2 linked regions of the Thermosynechococcus vestitus BP-1 genome follow. The main gene of each other region encodes a partner of the protein of the gene in region 2 in a complex. Links are inferred from orthologs where the notes say so. Each region holds a gene or a part of one and is shown on either strand. Other genes may lie near its edges.

Region 1 (4,263 bases), 380 kb from region 2 along the record:
ACCACAACGCGGTCCCGATCCCAACCAACGAATATCGTTGGCGATTTTCATCAGGGCGGCAGCCAGGGTTTTTAGAGCACCACTGAGCATCACTAGGGGATCGTGGGCTGCCAAGGCGGCAAAGGGGTTTTCAGCTTTACGAAAGGGATACCCCGTCATTTGCGCTAATTCTGCTGCCACGCGATCGCCAAAACCAGCGGGTGCATTCAACCCCGTCCCCACCGCTGTAGCGCCAATGGCAAGGGGATACAGATGCTGCAGGGCATATTCAATATGGGCTTGAGCGGCCGCAATTTGACTGGCGTAACCGCTGAATTCCTGGCCTAGGGTCAAGGGAACGGCATCCATTAAATGGGTACGGCCAATTTTGATAATCTCTGCAAAGGCAGCCGCTTTTTCCTGCAAGACCGTCAAGAGATGGCGTAGCGTTGGCAGCAGGCGCTCCTGTAGGGCAAGGACTGTGGCAACATGCATGGCCGTGGGAAAGGTGTCATTGGAGGACTGGCTACAATTCACATGATCGTTGGGATGGATGGGGCTTTTGCTCCCCTTAACGCCTCCCGCCAGCTCAATGGCACGGTTAGCAATGACCTCATTGACATTCATATTCGTTTGGGTGCCGCTACCCGTCTGCCAGATGGCGAGGGGAAACTGATCATCCCACTGTCCGGCAATAACTTCATCGGCGGCTTGAATGATCCATTTGGCTTTCTCAGGGTCTAAAACTCCTAAATCACGGTTGGCGATCGCCGCCGCCTTTTTGAGCCGTGCCATGGCATGGATCACCGCTAGGGGCATTCGCTGACTGCCAATGGCAAAGTGCTTGAGGGAACGCGCCGTCTGAGCACCCCAATAGCAGTCCGCAGGCACCTCAACGGCACCGAGGGAATCGTATTCTAGGCGAGTGTCAGTTGTCATGCAGAACTATTCAACCAATCGTTAATAGAAAATTAACCCAACTAACTGCCAATTACTTCCTTAAGGGACGGCATCGCTGACACCATGACGCTTAAGACTGGCCATTAATACACGATTAATACGGACAATATTAATACAGAATTAATACAGACAATGTGGCATCCTTCTTTAAAGGCTCTAAATCGCTGGGCAATCCTTGCCCCCTATCAGCTGGCACAGGCGGTTGATACTGTGCGAAGCTAAGTAGGGGGTCAACCCGTTTGCAGTCCTCAACCCCATCCTCAGGCGTCCGAAGGGGAATGGTTGTCATCGGCAGACGCCTGCTTAGCCACTTTTGAGCACTTCAGGGTTCATAGTACAGCCCTTTTCCCCGGGACGAAACAGGCTCAAAATTCTAAGAATCACTAGAGGGCAGATTGATTTACATCCCCTTTGTATTCCATAGTTTTAGACCAGGGCTGTCTTCCCACTCCTTGGCTGTTGCTCTGGCAACCGAGATGAGCCGAATCATATCCTAAAAGGATTTTGAGAAAGTCAATATCAGACTGTGGAGGTAGGGCGCGGGCGACCGATGGTGGCGATCGCTCCCCTGGAACTGCTGACCAATAGCTACGGCCTTTATGGGATTGCTAAACATCGGCAAGGAGAGGTTCCCATGGGTGCCCGTCGGATTTTTAGCCAAAATGACGCGGTTACCAATGTCAGTGGCACGATCGCCGGCGGGCGGGTTGTCCCCTTCCAGTCCCCCTATTTTGATTGGATGGTGGGGGTTGGCATTGCTGGCTTTGTCCTTTAGGAAGGTGCCATTGTGGGGGTGCAAGGGAAGCGGTGGTGAACCCCCCTGTAGAATTAGGTAGGGTTACTTTTGGGGAAATCGCCTGTGAGCGCACCAGCGATCGCCATCATTGACTATGATATGGGAAATCTGCACTCCGTCAGCAAAGCCCTTGAGGTCGTCGGCGCGAGGCCCCTCATTAGCGATCGCCCCGCGGAGATTTTCGCAGCGGATGCCGTGGTACTTCCCGGCGTTGGGGCCTTTGATCCCGCCATGGCTCGGCTTCAAGAGCGAGAATTGGTACCCGTCATTGAGCAGATCATTGAGCAGGGGATGCCCTTTTTGGGGATTTGCCTTGGTCTCCAAGTGCTCTTTGAATGTAGTGAAGAAGGAACAGAACCTGGTCTTGGCATTTTTGCAGGTAAAGTCAAACGCTTTCAGTCTGAACCTGGCCTTACAATTCCCCACATGGGCTGGAACCAACTGACCTTGAGGCCATCTGCCTCTCCCCTTTGGCAACATCTACCCCCGAGCCCTTGGGTTTATTTTGTCCACTCCTACTTTGTTGCCCCTGAGGATCCGTCATTAGTGGCCGCAACGGTGTGCCATGGTCAGCAAACGGTCACGGCAGCGATCGCCCGCAACAACCTATTTGCTTGTCAATTTCACCCCGAAAAGTCCGGCGCTGTGGGTCTGCAATTGCTGCGCAACTTTGTTGCCTTGGTTAAAGATTGATACCGAATGCTCTTGAGTCTTAAATCTATTGACTCTATTGAAGAAGCGGCAGGCCGTTGGCCTAACGGTACCCATAAAAGCGAGTGGCAAAGTTCTGCGATCGCGTGGGAGACAGTTGACGTGCTTTCAAAATAGCAGCAGTGAGAAAGACATAGGCGACACTCCCCACCACTGCCAAACCCATCGGGCCAAAACGGGCAGCAGCCGTGTTCCAAAGGGCGTGGAGGCCGGCGGCAAGACCAAGGCCAACGGTTAAAATCAAGGCAGCGCGACGGGGTCGCAAGACACTCAGCCCCACACAATAGCCTAAATAGCCCGTGTAGGCCATATGCCCCGTCAATGACCCCAACACCCGCGGAATGAGCACTTGCAAACCGGCTAAATCACCAAATTGACCCGCAATACTGGGGACGTACTGCCCAAGGGTTTCTGTCCAGGTAAAACCGAGGCCGGCAGCCGCTCCCAAAAGAATGCCATCTAGGGGTTCCCATACCCCCACCTTTTGTTTCCAGGGGCGAGGGAGCCATCGCCCCAAGCCGTAGGCCACAACAATGGGTAAGGCCTTGAGTAGCTCTTCCATTAACCCGGCACCAATAAAGTTACGGCTGAATAACACCCAAAATGAAGGATGGGGGGGAAGCCGTTGAGCGGATAAGACTGTGCGGAAGAGATAGATCATCGCTGGCAAAATTGGGCTTTGGAGAATTAAAATTTCCAGCGTCAACGTGCCAAGTAAAACCCATATCGGTTTGGGTTTGCCACAGAGTTGATAGATGAAGTAATAGGCAGCACTCCCTAAGTAGAGCGCCAAGATGACTTTGAAGGCATCGGGGGAGCCAGCGGTGGCAAAGAGGAGGATGACCGCAACAACAGTAACCATCCCCGGAGCTAGATAGGCTTTGCGTACCCAGTCGGGATGAACCGCAAAAACGGGCAGAAGTTGGGTGAGGGTGAGGGGTGGATCCGGCTGGGTGCTCACGACTTCGGTGAGGGGGAGGTATTCGAGGACAAATTCGGGTCCTTGGCGCCCTAATTGAATGCGATCGCCCGCATTCAGCACCGTTAAGGTCTCCACCCGCTGTTGATTGACATAGGTACCATTGACACTCCCCAGGTCAGCGATCGCCCACACGGGAATCGCGCCCCGCTTTTGACAGGTGAGTTGGGCATGGTGGCGAGAAACAGAGGTATAGATGTGAGCGTCAAGGACAATATGACAGGTATTGGGATCACGGCCAATAATCGTCACATCCTCTTGGGAGAGCCAAAACTGCCCCATTTCTGGGGAGACTTGTCGCAGCACACCCGCATAGGTCAGCCTTGGATTGAGGGGAGAGCGATCGCGATTCATCAGTACCCGTGTCAACTGCAAGGGGACAATGCGAATCCCAAAGTCCTACCTGCTCAGCACTCACACTCACTATACACTGGCTGCTTCATGCTTCCTTTGATCGGCAGGGCGATCGCGCCAGCACAGGGAAGGGGAAAACTTGGCTAGTGCTTCCGAGGAGGGGTTTGCTTTGTACTAGCAGTTGACAAAGGTCAGTCCTTTGGGTGATGATAGAAGTCTGCTGATTCGGGGCTATAGCTCAGTTGGTAGAGCACTTCAATGGCATTGAAGGGGTCAGCGGTTCGAATCCGCTTAGCTCCATCCAACTTAAAAACTTAAACAGTCTGCTGGCGCAATCGCTGTAGTAACCTTTCTAAGTGATCTGGTAAAGGAGCGATCGCCACAATCTCTTGGCCACTACGGGGATGCTGCAATTGTAAGCGATAGGCATGGAGAGCTTGGCCAGGAAGCTTTACTTTTAGGGGGCTGCCGCGGCCATAGAGGG
Region 2 (4,403 bases):
GATTAACAACCCGACAATTCTGGCTCGCATTCCCCATCAGGATTTGGAGAACTACTTCCGAGGGTTGGGCTATGACCCCTGCTTTGTGGAAGGGTCCGATCGCCCCTCCATGCACCAAGCAATGGCGGCAACCTTGGACTACTGTGTCACCAGAATCAAAGAAATTCAGCGGACAGCCCGTGAAGAGGGCCTCACCACCTTACCCCGTTGGCCGATGATTGTGCTGCGTACCCCCAAAGGCTGGACGGGCCCAGCGGAAGTGAATGGCCACAAAGTGGAAGGCTCCTGGCGAGCACACCAAGTTCCCTTGGCGGATGTTCACACCAACCCCGAAAATCTCCAGCTGCTGGAAAATTGGCTGCGCAGCTACCGGCCTGAGGAGCTCTTTGATCACAATGGCACCTTCCGCCCTGACCTCAAGGCCCTAGCACCCACAGGCAACTACCGCATGGGCATGAATCCCCACGCCAATGGCGGCCTACTGCGCAAAGATTTGAAAATGCCGAATTTCCGGGAGTACGGCATTACATTTGACAAACCGGGACAAATCGAGGTGGAAAATACCCGTCCCTTGGGGGTCTTTCTGCGGGATGTCATGCGCAACAACCCCAGGAATTTTCGCATCTTTGGTCCCGATGAAACCACCTCAAACAAGCTCAATGCGGTTTATGAGGCCAGCAAGAAGTTTTGGATTGCCGAGTCCTTTGATGAGGATGCCGATGGCGGTGAGCTGTCCCCGGAGGGGCGCGTCATTGAAATGCTCAGCGAGCACACGCTGGAGGGGATGCTGGAGGGCTATCTGCTCACAGGTCGCCATGGCTTTTTCTCCACCTATGAGGCGTTTGTCCATGTGATTGATTCGATGTTCAACCAGCATGCCAAGTGGTTGAGCATTTGCAATGAACTGTCGTGGCGGGCAGATGTTTCCTCTTTGAACCTGCTGATTACCTCAACGGTGTGGCGGCAGGATCACAATGGCTTCACTCACCAGGATCCCGGATTTCTGGATATTGTCTGCAACAAGAGTGCCAAGGTGACGCGCATTTATCTACCTCCCGATGTGAATTCGCTGCTGTCGGTGGCGGATCACTGCCTGCGGAGCAAAAATTATGTGAATGTGATTGTTTCTGATAAGCAGTTGCACTTACAGTACCTGACGATGGATCAGGCCATTATCCACTGCACAAAGGGCGTAGGTATTTGGGATTGGGCCAGCAATGATCAAGGCTACGAACCGGATCTGGTCATGGCCAGTGCTGGGGATATTCCCACCCAAGAGGCGTTGGCGGCGATCGCCCTCCTGCGGCAGGAATTTCCAGAGCTCAAGATTCGCTACATTAACGTGGTGGATCTCTTTAAGCTGCAACCGGAAACCGAACACCCCCATGGCCTCAGCGATCGCGACTTTGATAGCCTATTTACCCTCGATCGCCCGATTATCTTTAACTTCCATGGCTACCCGTGGTTAATTCACCGCCTTGCCTACCGCCGCCACAATCACCGTAATTTGCACGTGCGGGGCTACAAGGAAAAGGGCAACATCAACACCCCCTTAGAATTGGCCATCAATAATGAGATTGATCGCTTTAGTCTGGCCATTGATGCCATCGATCGCCTCCCTGAACTTCAGGTGGCGGGTGCCCATGCCAAGGAAAAATTCCGCAACATGCAAATTGCAGCCCGCAACTATGCCTACGAGTACGGTGTAGACAAGCCGGAGTTTAGCCACTGGACATGGCCCTTCTAGCTGAATCCCCTAGCCCCTCCCTGGCGGGTTGAGGGAGGGGTTCTGCTTGGCGCACGGGCACTTGGTGCTGATGTAGATAGCCCTTGATCTGGGCGATCGTCAGTTGGCCGTAGTGCAGCAGCGAGGCTAAAAGTGCCGCCTCTGCTTTCCCTTCCACAAGGGCAGCGCGAATATGCTCACAGGTGCCTGCTCCCCCAGAGGCAATCACAGGAATCTCCACTCGCTCGGCGATCGCCCGCGTCAATTCAAGGTCGTAGCCTGCCTGGGTTCCATCGGCATCCATACTGGTCACCAGCAGTTCGCCCGCACCCCGTTTAGCCATTTCCACTGCCCAGGCCACGGCATCGAGACCGGTGGCTTCCCGGCCGCCGCGCACATAGACTTGCCAACGGGGTTGGTCAGGAGCACAATCGGGTTCGCGTCGAGCATCAATGGCAACAACAATACATTGGGCACCAAAGCGATCGCTGGCCTGATTGACGAGATCGGGTTGCCGCACGGCTGCCGAATTCAGGCTGACTTTATCTGCCCCGGCCCGCAATAGATCCTTGATCATCGTCAGGGACTGAATGCCACCCCCCACCGTGAGGGGAATAAACACCTGATCCGCGGTGCGATAGACCACATCAATGAGGATGTTGCGCTCTTCATGGGTGGCCGTAATATCCAAAAATACAAGCTCATCGGCACCCGCTGCATTGTAGGCCTGAGCCAGCTCTACGGGATCTCCGGCATCCCGTAGGTTGACAAAGTTCACCCCCTTCACAACTCGACCCGCCTTCACATCCAGACAGGGCAAAATTCGTTTTGCAAGCATCATCCCTCCTTGTGGCTACTGCACAGTGACCCGACGACCACCGCCACTGACAAAGACAATCGGACGCCCCTCCCCCATCGGTTCCCAACCCACATCAAAACCACTGCGCCAAGCAATGGCACGGGCGGCTCGAAAACAATCAAAGCTATCGGGACGCACAAAAAAGACCAAGGAATGCTGTGCTGGCGACAGGTGATCAAGGGTGCGGCGAAACTGGGAGGTGGGTTTTTCTAGGGTATTAAAGAACTCGCCACCAAGGCGATCGCGGAGTTCAAAGTGGGTTTGCAAAATGGGTTTCTCTCCTTGGGGAACCAGACTCAAGCGTACATCGTAGTGGCGGGTACGGTAGCGAAAGGACTCTAGTTGTTCTTGAATTTGGCGAGGATGCGCAAAGGGATTGTCTGTCACCCGTCGCAGATGGCGGTCGATGGCCTCACTGGCTTGATCCACCTCAAGGGGCAGGGCACGATTTTCGCGGCACTCAAAGAAATACACCTGTTTGCGGGTTTCGCGGGCAATGGGGGTGCGCACAAGGGCGGGAGACACTGCCGCCGTCAAGCTCGCAAAGAGGCAAACAAAGATCATTACCCCTACAGTATTGGTGAGGACATCGAGGAACGAGTCCAGATTTTGACTGGGGGCTTGGACCTGGGGGCGGGGGCGCGATCGCTTCATGGAGCCGCAATATCCTGCAACACAGAGGCTTCTTCTAGGTTATAGGTTATCGGAATTCTCCATCGCTGGTCTTCGCCCATCTGATAGAGTGGCAATTGAATAGACCCAGAGATCAACTTCTCCTGCCTATGGCAATGCTAAAAACGCCCCCCCCTCGCTCCCTCACCTACCCAGCCTACGATCGCAGGGTTGGCAAACAGGGTCGGGCCTTGGTGTTGCTCTCAATTATGACGGTATTTTTGCTGGGGGGCATTGGCACTCGCCTGGCTTACCTACAAATTGTTGAGGGCGATCGCAACCGCCAGATGGCCGATGAAAACCGCATTCGCTTGATTCCCAAACCGCCAGAGCGGGGGAAGATTCTGGATCGCAAAGGGCGGATCTTGGCGGGAAATCAGTTCTCCTACTCCGTCTTTCTCTGGCCCCTGGCTGCTAAAAAGCCTGAATGGCCCCAGACGGTGAGAATTCTCTCGCGGGTGCTCAATATCCCCGCCAGTGAGATCGAAGCGCGGGTCAAACAAGCGGGGGTGAATTCCCCTTCGTTGATTCGCATTGCCCAAGGGATTAACCAAGGGCAAATTGTTGCCCTCGAAGAACACCGCAATTTCCTGACGGGGGTTGAAATTGACCGTGAAGCCCTGCGCTTTTATCCCCACGGCGAAACTGCCGCCCACATCATTGGCTACATTGGCGAACTGAATGAAGAGGAACTGGCAGCGCGGCGAGATCAGGGCTATCGCCTTGGGGATGTGATAGGCAAAATGGGCGTGGAAGCCACCTATGAAAAAGTACTGCGGGGAACTTGGGGCGGTCAGCAGGTGGAGGTGGATGGCCAAGGCAGAGTCATTCGCATTCTTGGGCAAAAGGTGGCGCGACCGGGGAATGACATTACCCTTTCGGTGGATTTAGACGTGCAAAAAGCGGCAGAAGCAGCCCTGGGCAGTCGACCGGGGGCGATCGTGGCGATGGATCCTCGCGATGGTTCGATTCTTGCCCTGGCCAGTTACCCTGCCTTTGACCCCAATTGGTTTGCTCGCCGTATGACCCAAGGTCAATGGGATGAGCTACAGCGGCGGCAATTTCCCTTTGTCAACCGTGCCCTCCAAGGATTCCCCCCCGCGAGTACCTTCAAGATTGTAACAACGGTGGCGGCCCTAGAGTCTG

What was found. The genes of interacting proteins can lie anywhere in the genome.
Region 1: the proteins of hisF (region 2) and hisH are in contact, whole or in part, in a crystal structure (PDB 6RU0), measured with the Thermotoga maritima proteins. The link is inferred for Thermosynechococcus vestitus BP-1 from one-to-one orthologs. Residues at the interface, in WP_004080486.1 of Thermotoga maritima: Met1, Leu2, Ala3, Arg5, Ser40, Glu41, Asp45, Glu46, Ala70, Glu71, Ile73, Asp74, Ile75, Pro76, Phe77, Asp98, Lys99, Ser122, Gln123, Glu161, Thr195, Leu196, Asn247, Arg249, Glu251; in WP_004080484.1 of Thermotoga maritima: Asn15, Arg18, Arg22, Arg117, Leu118, Pro119, His120, Met121, Gly122, Trp123, Asn124, Asn134, Gly135, Tyr136, Tyr138, Val140, Tyr158, Glu180, Lys181, Ser182, Ser183, Lys184, Ile185.

Annotation. Positions count from the first base shown.
Region 1 is NC_004113.1:1,600,890-1,605,152, forward strand. Bases 863-3,613 are described here. They hold hisH (imidazole glycerol phosphate synthase subunit HisH), read left to right. Parts: upstream 863-1,798; coding sequence 1,799-2,428; downstream 2,429-3,613. Other genes in these bases: fumC (class II fumarate hydratase), read right to left, coding at 863-918; TLL_RS07790 (transporter), read left to right, coding at 1,466-1,714; TLL_RS07800 (PrsW family glutamic-type intramembrane protease), read right to left, coding at 2,490-3,613. In the rest of the region: more of fumC, read right to left, coding at 1-862; more of TLL_RS07800, read right to left, coding at 3,614-3,800; TLL_RS07810 (RluA family pseudouridine synthase), read right to left, coding at 4,094-4,263. UniProt on the Escherichia coli protein: IGPS catalyzes the conversion of PRFAR and glutamine to IGP, AICAR and glutamate. The HisH subunit catalyzes the hydrolysis of glutamine to glutamate and ammonia as part of the synthesis of IGP and AICAR.
Region 2 is NC_004113.1:1,221,539-1,225,941, reverse strand. Bases 644-3,534 are described here. They hold hisF (imidazole glycerol phosphate synthase subunit HisF), read right to left. Parts: upstream 2,565-3,534; coding sequence 1,722-2,564; downstream 644-1,721. Other genes in these bases: mrdA (penicillin-binding protein 2), read left to right, coding at 3,368-3,534; TLL_RS05995 (hypothetical protein), read right to left, coding at 2,580-3,239; TLL_RS06005 (phosphoketolase family protein), read left to right, coding at 644-1,747. In the rest of the region: more of TLL_RS06005, read left to right, coding at 1-643; more of mrdA, read left to right, coding at 3,535-4,403.